3 regions of the Lysobacter silvisoli genome follow, and region 1 is predicted to be linked to each of the others. Evidence: predicted binding sites of a transcription regulator. Region 1 holds the regulator's gene; each other region holds the start of a gene.

Region 1 (5,299 bases):
ACCCGCTCTGTCTAACTACTAACTCCTATCCTCTAACGCCTAGCTCCATGCCCTACAGCCACCTCAACGACTACCCCGCCGAAGTCCGCGAACGCGCCGCCCGGATCCGGCTGGCCTGTTTCGACGTGGACGGCACGCTGACCGACGGCCGCCTGATCTTCGACAGCGAAGGCCGCGAGCTCAAGGCCTTCCACGTGCTCGACGGCCAGGGCCTGGTGCTGTTGCGCAAATCGGGCATCGCCCTGGCCTTCGTCACCGCGCGCGCCAGCGCCGTGGCCGAGCGCCGCGCCGCCGAACTGGGCGCGCAGGCCTACACCAGCGTGGCCGACAAGCTGGCCTGCGTGAGCGAGCTCGCCGCCGGCCTGGGCATGGGCCTGGACGAAGTGGCCTTCATGGGCGACGACTTGCCGGACCTGAAAGTGCTGTCGCGCGTGGGCCTGGCGGTGGCGCCGGCCAACGCGCATGCCTGGGTGCGCGAACGCGTGCACTGGCGCACCGCCGCGGCCGGCGGCGCCGGCGCCGCGCGCGAACTGTGCGACCTGATCCTGGGCGCGCAGGGCCATGCCGAGCGGCTGCTGGCGCAGGTGCTCGAATGAACTGGCGCGGCCTGATCATGGCGTTCCTGCTGCTGGGCGCGCTGGCCAGCGGCTGGGCGCTGTGGTCGCAACGCAACAAGGACCGCGGCACGCCCACCGACCGCGGCCGCCCGGACTATGTGCTCAACGATTTCCGCGTGGTGGTGCTGGACAAGCAGGGCAAGGAATCCTTCACCCTGGCCGCGCCCAAGCTGGTGCGCGACCCCAGCGTGAAAACCATGGACGTCGACACGCCGACCTTCTCGATTCCGGCCAAAGACGGCAGCGGCGGCCCCTGGTCGGTGCGTTCCAGCACCGCCTGGGTCAGCCCCAAGGCCGACGAGGTGCGCCTGCTCGGCGCGGTCAAGGCCGACAGCACCAATGCCGAAGGCCGGCCGATCACCATCACCACCGAGCGGTTGAACGTGTTCCCGGATGCGAACAAGGCCACCTCGGACGTGCCGGTTACCCTGGTCCAGCCGGGCACTATAATGAACGGCTCGGGACTGCAAGCCGATCTCGAAACCAAGAACGTCAACATCCCCAACGTCAAGGTCCGCTATGAAGCGAAAGCCCGCTAATTTGCTGGCGCTGTGCCTGGCCGCCGCGCTGCTGGCGCCGGTCGCCGCCGTGCATGCGCGCTCCTCGGACCGCAACCAGCCCATGGACGTCGGCGCCGACCACAGCAACTGCTCGGTCAACACCGACACCGGCCCCTGCCTGCTCACCGGCAACGTCAAGATCGTGCAGGGCACGCTGGTCATCAACGCCGCCAAGGCCGACATCAAGCGCTCCAACGGCGATATCAGTTACGTGACCCTGACCGGTTCGCAGGTGACCTTGAAGCAGGAAATGGACGACGGCTCGCCGTTCGCCGGCCGCGCCAACAAGGTCGACTACGACATGCCCAAGGACATCATCGTCCTGACCGGCAACGCCTACGTCGACAAGGCCGGCGACACCATCAAGAGCGATCGCATCGTCTACAACATGAAGTCCGGCCAGATCGAAAGCGGCGGCACCGGCGGCCGCGTCAACCTGCGCCTGCAGCCCAAGAGCAAGCCCGCCGCGCCGGCCAAGGGAGGCCGTTGATGCTGGTCGCCCGCGGTCTGCGCAAGGCTTACCGCGCCCGCGAAGTGGTGCGCGATTTCGGGCTCACGCTGGACGCCGGCGAAGTGGTCGGCCTGCTCGGCCCCAACGGCGCCGGCAAGACCACCTGCTTCTACATGATCGTGGGCCTGGTGCCCGCCGACGCCGGGCAGATCCTGCTCGACGGCAAGGACATCACCGCCGATCCCATGTATGCCCGCGCCAAGTACGGCGTGGGCTATCTGCCGCAGGAACCCTCGGTGTTCCGCAAGCTCACCGTGGCCGACAACCTGCGCCTGGTGCTGGAACTGCGCGATGACCTGGACCGCAAGGGCCGCGAGCGCGAACTGGCCAGCCTGATGGACGAGTTGCAGGTCGCGCACGTGGCCGACCAGCTCGGCGCCAGCCTGTCCGGCGGCGAACGCCGCCGGGTCGAGATCGCGCGCGCCCTGGCGGCGCGGCCGCGGCTGATGCTGCTGGACGAACCCTTCGCCGGTGTCGACCCCATTTCGGTCGGCGAAATCCAGAGAATCGTGCGCCACCTCAAGAATCGCGGCATCGGCGTGCTGATTACCGACCATAACGTGCGCGAGACCTTGGGCATTTGCGACCGGGCGTATATCCTCAACGACGGCGGCGTGCTCGCGCAGGGGGCTCCGGACGCGCTGCTGGCAAATCCCGACGTCCGTCGCGTATACCTGGGCGAAACCTTCCGCCTGTAACCTGTGTTCGATAGCACGTAGGTTCCAGGCGCGATTCAGCGGTTCGCCTGGCCTGCGCTTGCGGCCGCCCGCCCTGTCAGGTCGCGTTAGACACCGAACATGAAGCCCCGCCTCCAAGCCTCGCTAGGACAACAGCTGGTGATGACGCCGCAACTGCGGCAGGCCATCCGCTTGCTGCAATTGTCCGCGGTGGAATTGGAGGCCGAGCTGGTCACCGCGGTGGAAAGCAATCCGCTGCTGGACTGGACCGAAACCGCGATCAGCGTGGGCAACGGCAGCGGCGAGGAACACGGCAGCGCGCCCGAATCCTCCGGCGAAGACCGCGAGCCGCTGCCGCCGGAGGCCGAATGGGGCGCCAACGACGGCGAGCCCTGGTACCAGCGCATCGGCCCGTCCGATCACGACGACGACACCCCGGTGGCCGAACAGGTCGCCGACGCCGACACCCTGCACGACCATCTGCTGTGGCAGTTGCACCTGAGCCCGCTGACCGCGCGCGACCGCCTGATCGGCGTGGCCCTGATCGAGGCCATCGACGACGACGGCTACCTGCGCGAACCGCTGGACGCGATCGCCGCCTCGCTGGGCCCGGCCATCGACGCCGGCGAGGACGAGCTGACCACGGTGCTGCACCAGATCCAGCGCTACGACCCGGTCGGGGTCGGCGCGCGTTCGCTGGGCGAGTGCCTGCGCCTGCAGCTGAGCCAGCTGCCCGCCGAGACGCCCGGCCGCGAGCTGGCCTCGCGCCTGGCCAACGGCCCGCTGGAGCGCCTGCCCAAGATCGGCGCGGCCGGCCTGGCCGCGGAACTCAAGCTGGACGTGGCCGAGGTCGAAACCGCGGTGCAGCTGCTGCGCTCGCTGGACCCGCGCCCCGGCGCGCAGATCGGCGCGATCGCCACCGATACCTATGTGACGCCCGACGTGGTGATCTGGCGCCAGCACGGCCTGTGGCGGGTGGCGCTGGCCGACGGCATGCGCCCGCGCATCGCCATCCACCGCGGCTACGAAGGCATGATCCGCCACGCCAGCGCCTCCGACGCCAGCTATCTGCGCGGGCATCTGCAAGAGGCGCGCTGGCTGCTCAAGAGCCTGGAAGCGCGCGGCGACACCTTGCTCAAGGTGGCGCGCTGCCTGCTCAAGCAGCAGGCCGCGTTCCTGGAGTTCGGCGACAGCGCGCTGCGCCCGCTGACCCTGCGCGAGGTCGCCAACGAAATCGGCCTGCACGAATCCACGGTCTCGCGCGCGATCTCGCGCAAGTACGCGCGCACCCCGCGCGGCACCGTGCCGCTGCGCGCGTTCTTCGCCTCGGGCATCGACACCGGCGCCGGCGGCGAGGCCTCCAGCACCGCGATCCAGGCCATGATCCGGCGCCTGATCGAGGCCGAGAACCCGCGCAAGCCGCTGTCGGACGCGCGCCTGGCCGAAACCCTGAAGGCCACCGGCGTGCCGGTGGCGCGCCGCACCGTGGCCAAGTACCGCGAGGCGATGAGCATTCCGTCGTCGCAGGATCGGGTGCGAATCGGCTAAGGCCTTGGGCGCGCAGCCCCTGAGCCAACCCGTCAGTCCGGCGAAAGCCGGAACCCATGTTGACGTCGCTTGTCGACGGCGGCGGCCGAGAGAGCAGGAGCAAACTGGGTTCCGGCTTTCGCCGGAATAACGAAGCGCGAACTGCTCGGGGACCGGATCGGCCCCGTGGAGCATTCCAGCCCAGCGTGGAACCTCCCCCGCTTAACTCCCTTTTCACTATTGCGCCTCCGACTTTGGTCGTAGGCCCGTCGAAATCCCAGCGGATCAACGCGTTCCATCGGTACACACGAAATTACTACCGTTTCCCCCTTGCGCCCCTCGCTCATCGTGCGATGCTGGGCTCGTGGCTCCGGCTACGGAGCCGCATTCCCATGCGATGCAAGAAGAAGGAGGCCTCCGATGCGTATCGAAACCCACGGCCAGCAGATCGAAGTCACCAGTGCGCTGCGCGACTACGTCGAATCCAAGCTGGCACGGCTGCAACGGCACTATGAGCAGCCTTTCGACATCCGCACCCAACTCAGCCTCGACAAGCCCGACCACCGCGCCGAAGCCACCGTGAACCTGGCCGGCCGTACCCTCCACTGCGACGCCGCCGCCGTCGACATGTATGCGGCCATCGACCTCCTCGCCGACAAGCTGGATCGCCTGCTGATGAAGCACAAGAGCAAGCTGGTCGATCACCACCGCGGAGAAAGCCTCGCCCGCAACGGCGAATTCGGCTGAACGCCTAAGCCGGCCGTTTCGGGGATAATGCGCGCCTTCCCGACGCTGTGCCGCAACGATGCCGCTTCATGAACTGCTGAGCGCGCGACGGGTCGCGATCCTGGAGCAATCCAGCGATCGCGACGCCGTCTTGGACGCCGCCGCGCGCCTGCTGGCCGAGGGCTCGCCGGACGGGGCACAGGCCATCGGCGACAGCCTGCGCGAGCGCGAACGCCTGGCCAGCACCGCCATCGGCCATGGCGTGGCCATCCCGCACGGCCGCAGCGCCCTGTTCGGCGACAGCCGCGGTGCCTTTCTGCGATTGGAACAACCGGTAGACTTCGGCGCAGCCGATGGCGAAAAAGTCGATCTGGTGCTGGCCATGACCGTGCCCGAACACTACGTGCAGCAACACCTGCAGCTGCTGGCCGAACTGGCCGAGCGCTTCGCCGAGGCCGATTTCCGCGCCGCCTTGCGCGCGGCCGGCGACGTGGACGAATTGGGCTGGCGACTGCTGGGCGGCGGCGCGCTGCGCAGCGGGGCACAAGCCGGCGGGTCGCAGGCATGACCACCAGCATCAGCGCCGGCGAACTGTTCGAGCAGCAGCGCGAGCGCCTGGACCTGCGCTGGCTGGCCGGCCAGCGCGGCGACGACCGCGTGGTCGAGGCCGTGGAAACCGTG
Region 2 (5,299 bases), on a different contig from region 1:
GGCGCGTTCGCGGACAGGGCGAACGCGAGGGCGAGCGCGGCAGGCGCGATCGCGGTGTTGCGGGCGTTGGTACGAGACGACATGACGCAGGCTCCTCATAAGCGGTGGCCCCTCCCCGGTCATTGCATTCGTGCTCTCGAAAGCGGGACGTAGCTGGGTGCCCGCGTTTCTTCGGGGACGCACTCGCCTGGCGGCGGGGCGTAGCCCGTCGGTTGGGTCTCCTGTTTGTGCTGGTGATGGTGGAAAAGCACGCGGCCCGTGGCTTGCGCCGCGGGCCGCGTGGGGGTTACAGCCGTTTGCTCATGAACACGCTGTTGGGGTCGTCGACGTAGTCGGCGAACGGTGGACAGGGCTCGAAGCCGTAGCGCGCGTACAGCGTGCGCGCCGGCGCGAAGCCGTCCATCGATCCGGTCTCCAGGCTCAGGCGCCGGTAGGCGCGGCGCGCGGCCTCGCCCAGCAGGTGCTGCAGCATCGCCGCGGCCACGCCCTTGCGCAGGTGGCGCGAGGCCGTGCGCATGGACTTGATCTCGCCGTGCTCCGCGTCGAGCTGCTTGAGCGCACCCACGCCGAGCAGGTCCTCGTCCTGCCATGCGCTCCAGAAACTGATTTCCGGGCGCCGCAGACCGTCCAGGTCCAGCGCGTGGATGCTTTCCGGCGGCGACAGCTCGGCCATGCCCTGCAGGTGTTCGCGCAGCAGCGCGATCACCTGCGGATGGTCCAGTTGTCCGGCGCGGATCTGCATCGGTGCTCCTGGCGGCAGCGTGGAATGCGCGCACCGGGATCGCGTCCCGGCGCGCGCGAGCTTGGGCTTAGACGGTGTAGTACATCTGGTACTCGAGCGGGTGAGTGGCCGCGCGGAACTTGGTCACTTCCTGCATCTTCAGCGCGATGTAGCTGTCGATGAAGTCGTCGGTGAACACGCCGCCGGCCTTGAGGAAGTCGCGATCCTTGTCCAGCGCTTCCAGGGCCTGGTCCAGCGAGTGGCACACGGTCGGGATGCCCTTCTCCTCTTCCGGCGGCAGGTCGTACAGGTCCTTGTCGCTGGGCGCACCCGGATCGATCTGGTTCTTGATGCCGTCCAGGCCGGCCATCATCAGCGCGGCGAAGGTCAGGTAGCCCGACTGGATCGGGTCGGGGAAGCGCATTTCGATGCGGCGCGCCTTCGGGTTGGCCACGTACGGAATGCGGCAGCTCGCCGAACGGTTGCGCGCCGAGTAGGCCAGCATCACCGGCGCCTCGAAGCCCGGCACCAGGCGCTTGTAGCTGTTGGTGCCCGAGTTGGTGAAGGCGTTGATCGCGCGCGCGTGCTTGAACACGCCGCCGATGTACCACAGCGCCAGCTGCGACAGGCCGCCGTAGCCGTCGCCCGAGAACAGGTTGACGCCGCCCTTGGCGAAGGACTGGTGCACGTGCATGCCGCTGCCGTTGTCGCCGACGATGGGCTTGGGCATGAAGGTCGCGGTCTTGCCGTTGCGGAAGGCCACGTTCTTGATGATGTACTTCATCGTCAGCAGCTCGTCGGCCTTCTTGACCAGCGAGTTGAACTTGGTGCCGATCTCGCACTGGCCGGCGTTGGCCACTTCGTGGTGGTGCACTTCGACTTCGATGCCGACCTGCTCCAGGGTCTTGCACATCTCGGCGCGCAGGTCGTGCAGCGAATCCAGCGGCGCGACCGGGAAGTAGCCGCCCTTCACGCCCGGACGGTAGCCGCTGTTGCCGCCTTCGTATTCCTTGGCCGAGTTCCAATGCGCCTCTTCCGAGTCGATGTGGAAGAAGGTGTGGCCCATTTCATTGGCGTAGCGCACCGAGTCGAAGATGAAGAACTCGGGCTCGGGACCGAAGAAGGCCTGATCGGCGACGCCGCTGGACTTCAGGTAGGCCTCGGCGCGCTTGGCCACGCCGCGCGGGTCGCGCGAGTAGGCCTGCATGGTGGCCGGATCGAGGATGTCGCAGGTCAGCACCAGGGTCGGATCGGCGGTGAACGGATCCAGGAACGCGGTGGACGCGTCGGGCAGCAGGATCATGTCCGACTCGTTGATGCCCTTCCAGCCGCTGATCGAGGAGCCGTCGAACATCTTGCCGTCCTCGAACAGCGCCGGCTCGACGATGGACTTGGGGAAGGTCACGTGGTGCTGGACGCCGCGCATGTCGGTGAAGCGCAGATCGACGAATTCGATCTTGTGGTCCTTGATGAGCTTTTCGACGTGTTCGAGGGACATGGACTGGATCCGGTGGGCTAGGGAAAGGGGATCTTGCGCGGCGTGGTGGCTGCCTGGGCTAGACAAAGCAAGCCACGTGCCAACATTCGGAGAATCTCAAGACATTGATTTTCAATGAATTAATCTTGGGTGCACCGCAGCAATGCGATCAGTTGGTGCAACCGAGGATGGATTTGCACCATTTAGGTGCAAACCCGCTTTGAGCTATCCTGAGCCCGATTTCGTCCCCGTCATCCGGCTCAGCCCCACTCCATGACCGATCTGCTCGCCGCGCTGCTGCTCGGCATCATCGAAGGCATCACCGAATTCCTGCCCATCTCCAGCACCGGCCACCTGCTGATCGCCCAGCACTGGCTCGGTCACCGTTCGGACCTGTTCAACATCTCGATCCAGGCCGGCGCGATCCTGGCGGTGGTGCTGATCTACCGCCAGCGCCTGTGGCAGCTGGCCACCGGCTTCATGCAGCCGGAGAACCGCGACTACCTGCTCAAGCTGATCGTCGCCTTCGGCGTGACCGCGGTGCTGGGCATCGCGGTCAAGAAGCTGGGCTTCGAATTGCCGGACAAGGTGCTGCCGATCGCCTGGGCGCTGGTGCTGGGCGGCATCTGGATGCTGCTGGCCGAGCACTACGCGGCCAAGCGCGCGCAGGTCCTGGGCGAGCGCAGCCACATCAGCTGGACGGTGGCGATCCTGGTCGGCGTGGCCCAGGTGATCGCCGGCGTGTTCCCCGGCACCTCGCGCTCGGGCGCGACCATCTTCGTCGCCCTGCTCGCCGGCACCACCAGCCGCGCGGCGGCCACCGAGTTCGCGTTCCTGGTCGGCATCCCGACCATGTTCGCCGCCACCGCCTACGAGGCCCTGGACGTGCTGGGCACCCCGGCCGCGGCGAACGAGGACTGGACCGCGCTGGCCGTGGCCTTCGTCGCCTCGGCGGTGACCGCCTTCATCGCGGTGAAGTGGCTGCTGCGCTACATCCAGAGCCACCGATTCACTGCGTTCGCTTATTACCGCTTCGCCCTGGGCGCGGCGCTGCTGCTGTTGATGCCCTCGGGCAGCTGAACCCGCGATACCGCTTTTTCACGCTTTCTTTCCGCCGCCTGAACGATCCTGAATAGGCGCAGCCCCAGTGGCTGCCCCGCTGCGTTCGCATCGGTTCGTTATTCGCAATGGAAGATCGCCCCATGAAGACCCTGTTCGCCCCCGCCCTGCTCAGCCTGGCCCTGGCCGCCTGCGCGTCCAACACCTCGACCGATCCGCAGCAGGGTGCCGCCGCCGGTACGACCGCGGCCGGTACCGCCGCCGATGCGAGCGCCGACATCAAGCTCGATGCCTACCACTGGCGCCTGACCAGCGCGCAGGACGCGTCGGGCAAGGCGATCGCGGTGCTGGCGCCCAACCCGCAGCGCCCGCTGCAGCTGGACTTCAAGGGCGACCGGGTCAGCGTCAGCGGCGGCTGCAACGGCGCCAACGGCCGCTACACGCGCGATGCCAAGGGCCTGACCTTCGGCGACATGGCGCAAACCCTGATGGCCTGCCAGGACCGCGGCTTGATGGAACTGGACACCGCGGTCGGCGAACGCCTGCGCGGCACCCTGCCGGCCAAGATCGAAGGCGGCGACGCGCCCAGCCTGCTGCTGACCGCCGCCAACGGCGACCAGCTGCGCTTCGAAGGCGCGCCCACGCCGGCCACGCGCTACGGCGGCGAAGGCAAGACCGTGTTCTTCGAAGTGGCCGCGCAGCGCGCGCCCTGCTCGCACCCGCTGATTCCGAACATGCGGTGCCTGCAGGTGCGCGAGCGCAGCTACGACGCCAACGGCGTGGCCGCCAAGACCGATGCCGCCTGGCAGCCGCTGTACCAGGAGATCGAGGGCTACGAACACCAGGCCGGCGTGCGCAACGTGTTGCGGGTGAAGCAGTACGACATCAAGAACCCGCCGGCGGATGCCTCGTCGGTGGCGTACGTGCTGGATATGGTGGTCGAATCGGAAGTGGTGGCGAAGTAAGCGCCGCCGGCTTTACGGTAGCGGCTGCGCCGCGATGCGGAATTGCGCGTCGCGGCACAGCTTTCACGGGCGCGCGCGCATTACGTTCTTAGCCTGTACCGCGCCTGCGCTGCCTGCTGTCTGTGGGAGCGGCGTGAGCCGCGATTGGAAGGCCGAAAGGCGAGTGGACCAATCGCGACTTACGTCGCTCCCACAGGCGGCAGGCGGTGCGCCCGCCTACGCATCGCCCGCTTTGGGGTAGGAGCGGCGTGAGCCGCGACGCGTAAATTCGAGCGGCGGCGGGGCTGCGCAGTCAGGGCGGCATCACGGTCGCGGCTTACGCCGCTCCTACCCCAAGGCCAAGAGGCGCTGCGATTAGGGCGCGGATTCCGCGGCGGGCCTGGCCGGCGGCAGCACGCCGTCGGCGAACTGATCGCTGATGGAATGGCGCGGGCGGCCGGCGGGTGCGCCGTTGCGGGGGCGGTCGATCACGTAGCAGCGCGCCAGCGAGTCGTGCCAGCCGCGGCGCACGCTGTCCTCGCTCATCAACAGCGAGAAGGCTTCGAACGGGATGAACCGGCACAGGCTGCGCAGCAGGGCGCGGCCGAAGCCCGGCGGCCGGCCGTATTCGTCGACCACGCGGGTGTTGGTGATCAGCTTGCCGATGGTGAAGCCGAACGCGCCTTCCATGAGGGTGTAGTAGGCCAACATCGAAACGACGGAGAGCACTAGTTCGAGCAAACGCGACATTTCCTCGAACCATTGCACCGCCGGCTCACCCAAGATGACGACTGCGACAGCGGCGCCGACCGCCCAGCAGGCGTAGCCCACGGCCTTGTCGATCAGCCAGTTGAAGAAGCGGCGGACCTTGGTCGTGGACTCGATGTCCAGCTTTTCCAGCGGCGCGGTCAGCGCCGCGCTGGATGCGCGGTACGGGTCGTGTTCGTCCATCGGTTCCCCCCCAGGAATGCGGCGACCTTAGCAGGGTTGCGGCGGTGCCAGCAGGGATACCGGATGGGAATGCGCCAAAACGATAGCCATTGAGTGGTGACGTTGAGCATGGCGGCACTCAACACCCACCGGCCGGCGAGGCGCGGC
Region 3 (5,299 bases), 1.7 Mb from region 1:
CAGAAAGACTCGCCTCATGCGGCGATCTCCCTGCCCTGGTAGCGGGCCATTTGCTCGCGGGTGTGATCGATGCACCACGGCAGCACGAGCCAGCTATCGACCACCATCAGAACGCAGTAAGGCGCGGCAGCCAGGAGATACCAGCCCAGCACCTGCGCACGAAGCGTCAGGGCGACGTTGAGAGCCACGAGGCTTAGCACTCCGACAGCCGGCCAAAGCCACCAGCCACGCACCCGCAAGGCTAGTCGATGCCATCCCGCCAAAGGCAACAGCATGGACAAGCAAAGCAGTCCCGTGGCAACAACGAACTTCGCGGCGACCAAAACGCAGCGAATGAAAGCAAACTTGATGACCTTCGCATCCCTGGCAGTTCCTTCGATCAAGGTTTGGGGTTGCGGCCGTCGAGTTGGTCACGAAGGGCGGCTTCCCGCTGCAGCGCCTTGTGCAACTCCGCTTCGGATTGTTTGAGCTTGTCTACAAGACCTTGGGAGTACCGCTGCCACTCCCTTATTGCGGCGTCACGATCCGTTCGGAGTTGCTGAATTTTTGCCTCCAGCTCGACCGCGTAGGCCTGCCATTCGGACGCGTGGCGGGCCACGCGGCGGCTTTGCTGCTCGTCCCAAAGGCGAAGCGAGTTGACCGACTGCTGGCCGGCCAGGTAGTCCGAATTGCTCATCCTTCCTTCCCCCGCAGACGATCCGGTTGCGCGTCGATGTCAGACCATGCCTCTTCGTCGATCTCCGTCGCGCATGCGTGAAATGCACCTAAGACATAGTCGTAGGTTCGGCCGGGCTCGATTGCGACGGTTCCTGTCCGCGCCGCCGCGAGAACATGTCGCATCCTGGCCGCGTAACAGCCCAGAGGAGCGGTGATCCGTTCCAGTCTCTCGATCACGTCGACCACGAGCGCATCTTGTGCATCGCTCTGCATCCAGTCGGTGATCCTGGTCGTTGCTTGCTGCATTTGCATCGTGACGTCCCCTGCGTTGATGGAAATGGTTGCCTGGCTTAGTCCAGGGCTACGGATCGACCATTTCCGATCTCTGGGGAACTAGCGGCGACGTAATCGATGACATGGCGCCGGGCGTCGTCGAATTCGGAGTTGGTGCGTCGGCAAGTAGCGTGTCAAGGAACGTAGTGACGGCTTCCTGCTCGTGATCCTTCAATCCCGTAACGAAGCTGCGAACCGTCGCGAGATAGCTTGGCTGTCGCTTGATCTGCCTCTCGATCGACACACCGATAAGGAGCAGCGCACGGTTGCGGGATTTTCGGCTGACTGATCGATCTCGCTGCAGGGATCTCTTGATTCGCTCGTCAAGCTCTCGCTGCTTCTCCAAGAGCGCGGCGGTGCGATCGCTGATCACATTTTTGGCGGACATTGCATCCTCTTTGGATAACTGAGGGTGCATCTATCTAATGCATGGCATGGCCGCCGTTCAACGACTATGAAGTCATGGTTACACAAAGTGATATTGGGGTTGCGGCAGTATTGGAACTGTCGGCGAAGGCTCTTGCTTGGCTCCCGAAGCGCAGCAAGGGCGCACTTATACATTCCGCTGCGCGGAACGTGTGCGGCCTGCCGGCGGAAGAAGCAATGGCAACCCAAGAGCAGGAGCAAAGGCAGCGCGTGACTATCTTCCACCTCTCCCTGCAGATCATCGGCCGTAGCAGCGGCCGCTCATCGACTGCGGCGGCGGCCTACCGGTCTGCCTGCCGCATCGTCGATGAATGCACGGGAGAGATGCATGACTTCACGCGCAAGGGCGGCGTGCGCGAATCATTCATTCTGGCTCCCGAATCGGCCCCTGGCTGGATGCGTAACCGCTCTTCTCTGTGGAATGGCGTCGAGCGAATCGAGAAGCGGAAGGACGCGCAACTCTGTCGCGAAGTTGAGATTGGCTTGCCGCACGAATTGCCGCACGAAGCTCGCCGCCGCCTGTTGGCCGAGTTCATCGAGTCCGAGTTCGTGGCTCTCGGCATGATCGCGGACGTGGCAATGCACGCGCCGGGAAAAGATGGCGATCGCCTCTTCTTCAGGTACCACGGCCGCCAGACCTCGGTGCCGCCCTCTTTCAGCTCGTCGCTGCGCAAGCCGCCCGCGCGCAGTTGCTGGATGCATTGCGCGCGCAGTTCGCCCACCTCGGCCAGCGCCGTCTCGATCTTGGTCGCGCGCACCTGCAGATTGAGCTCCAGGCCGTACTCGACCACGGTCTCGACCAGATCGGCGGAGCCGATCACTTCTATGTAGCTGTCCATGACTCGTTCCTGTTCGCCTCGCGCGGCCCAGCGGCGCGCCCGGCGCTCATTCTGCCTCGCGCGGCATCGGTTCCCGCGCGGCGACGCACCGGTTCGGCGCAACCCGCAGCCACGATCGGCGATTGCAACCATCGCCATGGCTGCCGCATCTAGGCTAGCGCCGCCCGGCCGCCAGGCCGGACACTGTCTGTCGCCCGCGAAGGAGTGCCATGAACAACCGCCGCCCCCGCCTGATCCTGTCGGCCGCCCTGACCCTGGCCGCCGTGCCCGCTTTCGCCGCCGACGCGGACACCACGCGCACCGCCGAACTCAAGGCCCGCTTCGACGCCGCGATCCCCGCATTGCTGCAACGCACGCAGGTGTCCAGCGTGTCGGTCGCGCGCATGGAGCACGGCCGCCTGGTCTTCGCCGCCGCCTACGGCGAACAAGCCGCCGGGCAGCCGGCCACCGTGCGCACCGTCTACAACATCGCCTCGATGACCAAACCGGTGTCGGCCGAAATCGTGTTGCGCCTGGCCAGCGAGGGCAAGCTGGACCTGGACCGGCCGATGTCCCCGGACTGGGTCGATCCCGACGTGGCCGCCGACCCGCGCCATGAATTGCTCACCCCGCGCCTGGCCCTGAGCCACCGCAGCGGCTTCGCCAACTGGCGCTACCAGACCGACGGCAAGCTGCGCTTCGACGCCGCGCCCGGCGAGAAGGTCGGCTACTCCGGCGAAGGCTACGAATACGTGGCCCGCTACGCCGAAAAGCGCGCCGGCCAGCCCTTCGACGCGCTGCTGCGCGAGCGCCTGTTCGTGCCGCTGGGCATGCAGGACACCTCGTACAAGCGCGAACCCTCGTTCGAAGGCCGCATCGCCGTGCCGCACGACGCCCAAGGCAAGACCCTGGACCCGGACTTCTACGCCAAGGGCGACTGGCAGGCCTCCGACGAGCTCTACACCACGCCCAGCGACTACGTGCGCTTCATGGCCGCCGTCGCCCGCCACCAGGGCGTGAGCGACGCGCTCGCGCGGCAGCGCCGGCAGGTGCAGGCCAGCACGCGCGAGCAGCAATGCGAAGGCAAGCGCGCGCAAGGCTGCCCGGCCGAGATGGGCTACGGCCTGGGCTGGGAAGTCATGCGCTACGACCAGCGCACCTACCTGGTGCACAGCGGCAGCGACGCCGGCGAGTTCACCCTGGGCTACCTGGACCCGGCCGACGGCAGCGGCACGGTGATCTTCACCAACAACCACGCCCGCAACGGCCACAAGGTGATCGCCCCGATCATCGAGCTGATCGGCCGCGACCCGCAGCTGCTGCAGTTCGCCCTGGGTCGCACCGACCCCTGATCCGGCCTCGCCGGCCGCTCCACGCGGCCGGCCCCCAGGGGCGCAGCCCGCCCCTGGGCGGCGCCCGCCGGTACTCCAAGGCCGGACCTGCGGCCGGGCGGCGTCGGCCCGCGCGGCCCGGAGCCTGACCGAAACCGACTGCAACCCTCCGCAGAAGGCCTTAACGGGCCCTAGCTGAACCACCGGGCTTTCGAAAGCACTGGTGGCACAAACATTGCGTCCTCCCGTTTTGTGACTTTTCTCACACTTTTGAAGTCACCCCGCTGGGCTGCCCCGCCCCTCCTCGTCACACGGGATACGGACCTTCCATGCTGTCTTTACATCGACTTACGCGATCGGTGGCCTGGGTACTGGCCGCCGGAACCTTGCACATTGCGTCAGTAGCTGCCGCTGAGGGTCACCCCGCCCCAGCCACCGACTACCCGCGCATCGAACAACTGCGCACGCAGCGCGACTGGCTCGGTGCGCTGGCCGCGATCGAACAACAATTGGCTGCCCACCCCCAGGACGACCGCCTCTACCGCCTGCGCGTGCTGACCCTGGCCGACATCGGCAGCCGCGACCGCGCGCGCCAGCTCTACCTGGCCCGCCCGCAGTTGTTCAGCGCCGAAGAAGCCGCCGTGCTCGACGCCGCCGGCCTCGCCCGCCGCATCGTCTGGAGCAAGCTCTACGCGGTGGACGAGGCCACGCGCCAGGAAGAAGCGCGCGCCGCCGACGCCGCCATCGACGCCTACCGCGCCCAGCTCGCCCGCAACGGCCAGGCCGAACCGGCCAGCCTGGCCTACGACCGCCTGATCGTGCTCAACCGCCTGGGCCGCCACGCCGAGGTTGCATCCGAATACCGGCGCCTGGAAACCGGCGGCACGCCCGTGCCCGGCTACGCCCTGGGCGCGGTCGGCGACTCGCTGCTGGCCCTGCGCCGCCCCGACGAAGCCGCCGCCGCGCTGCAGCGCGCGGTGCAGGCCGACCCGGACGATCCCGACCTGCCGATCCAGCTGGCCTACGCCGAACTCGAACGCGAACGCTTCGACCGGGCGCTGCCGCTGCTGCGCTCGCTGATGGAATCGCGCCCCACCTGGCCGCGCGCGCCCGGTGCGCGCCGCGGCCACGAGAACTGGCCGCGCTACGACGCCGAAACCAACTACGCCCTGGCCCGCGCCTTCGGCGAAGACCTGCCCGGCGCCCAGGCCATGCTGGAACCGCTGGCCGCCATCGGCCCCAACAACGCCGACCTGCAGGCCAACCTGGGTTCGGTGTACCAGTTGCGTGGCTGGACCGAACGCGCGCTGGAGCGCTACCGCATCGCCGCCACCCTGGACGAGCGCAATGTCGAGGCGCGCATCGGCCAGGTCGAAACCCTGTCGCTGCTGCAGCGCTACGACCAGGCGCGCCCGATCCACGACGAACTGCTGGCGCGCTACCCGAACGAACCGCACGTGCGCACCATGGAGCGCACCTGGGCCATGCGCCGCGGCTGGCAGGCGCGCGCGTTCGTGAGCGGCGGCCGCAACCGCGACGACGGCGGCGGCGCCAGCGCCTCGCCGCTGGGCAACCGCGACCGCGAGTACGGCCTGGAAGTGGCGACCCCGCTGATGGACGACCGCTGGCGGATCTTCGCGCGCAGCGGCGAGCGCTGGGCGGACTTCCAGGGCGACCGCAGCCGCGCGCAGCGCAACGAAGCCGGCGTGAGCTACGCCTACGGCCGCCTCAGCG

What was found. Region 1 encodes sigma-54, which starts transcription at its own class of promoters, with help from an activator protein. Its sites were predicted from a motif close to TGGCACGNGCNTTGC; they were not measured.
Region 2: glnA (type I glutamate--ammonia ligase) is a predicted target of sigma-54. The motif match lies at 2,287-2,301, and genes of this name have one in related genera.
Region 3: pgaA (poly-beta-1,6 N-acetyl-D-glucosamine export porin PgaA) is a predicted target of sigma-54. The motif match lies at 3,790-3,804, and genes of this name have one in related genera.

Annotation. Positions count from the first base shown of each region.
Region 1 is NZ_QTSU01000001.1:2,256,423-2,261,721, forward strand. It holds gene DX914_RS09960 (KdsC family phosphatase) at 48-596, shown strand; gene lptC (LPS export ABC transporter periplasmic protein LptC) at 593-1,156, shown strand; gene lptA (lipopolysaccharide transport periplasmic protein LptA) at 1,137-1,667, shown strand; gene lptB (LPS export ABC transporter ATP-binding protein) at 1,667-2,386, shown strand; gene DX914_RS09980 (RNA polymerase factor sigma-54) at 2,486-3,913, shown strand; gene hpf (ribosome hibernation-promoting factor, HPF/YfiA family) at 4,313-4,639, shown strand; gene DX914_RS09990 (PTS sugar transporter subunit IIA) at 4,698-5,186, shown strand; gene hprK (HPr(Ser) kinase/phosphatase) at 5,183-5,299, shown strand, end outside.
Region 2 is NZ_QTSU01000003.1:466,204-471,502, reverse strand. It holds gene DX914_RS17115 (TorF family putative porin) at 1-83, opposite strand, end outside; gene DX914_RS17110 (GNAT family N-acetyltransferase) at 287-742, opposite strand; gene glnA (type I glutamate--ammonia ligase) at 810-2,219, opposite strand; gene DX914_RS17100 (undecaprenyl-diphosphate phosphatase) at 2,472-3,278, shown strand; gene DX914_RS17095 (META and DUF4377 domain-containing protein) at 3,401-4,222, shown strand; gene DX914_RS17090 (RDD family protein) at 4,577-5,152, opposite strand.
Region 3 is NZ_QTSU01000001.1:586,491-591,789, reverse strand. It holds gene DX914_RS02735 (DotA/TraY family protein) at 1-18, opposite strand, end outside; gene DX914_RS02730 (hypothetical protein) at 15-383, opposite strand; gene DX914_RS02725 (hypothetical protein) at 380-676, opposite strand; gene DX914_RS02720 (hypothetical protein) at 673-969, opposite strand; gene DX914_RS19930 (hypothetical protein) at 1,019-1,378, opposite strand; gene DX914_RS02715 (MobA/MobL family protein) at 1,420-2,247, shown strand; gene DX914_RS02710 (serine hydrolase domain-containing protein) at 2,465-3,586, shown strand; gene pgaA (poly-beta-1,6 N-acetyl-D-glucosamine export porin PgaA) at 3,895-5,299, shown strand, end outside.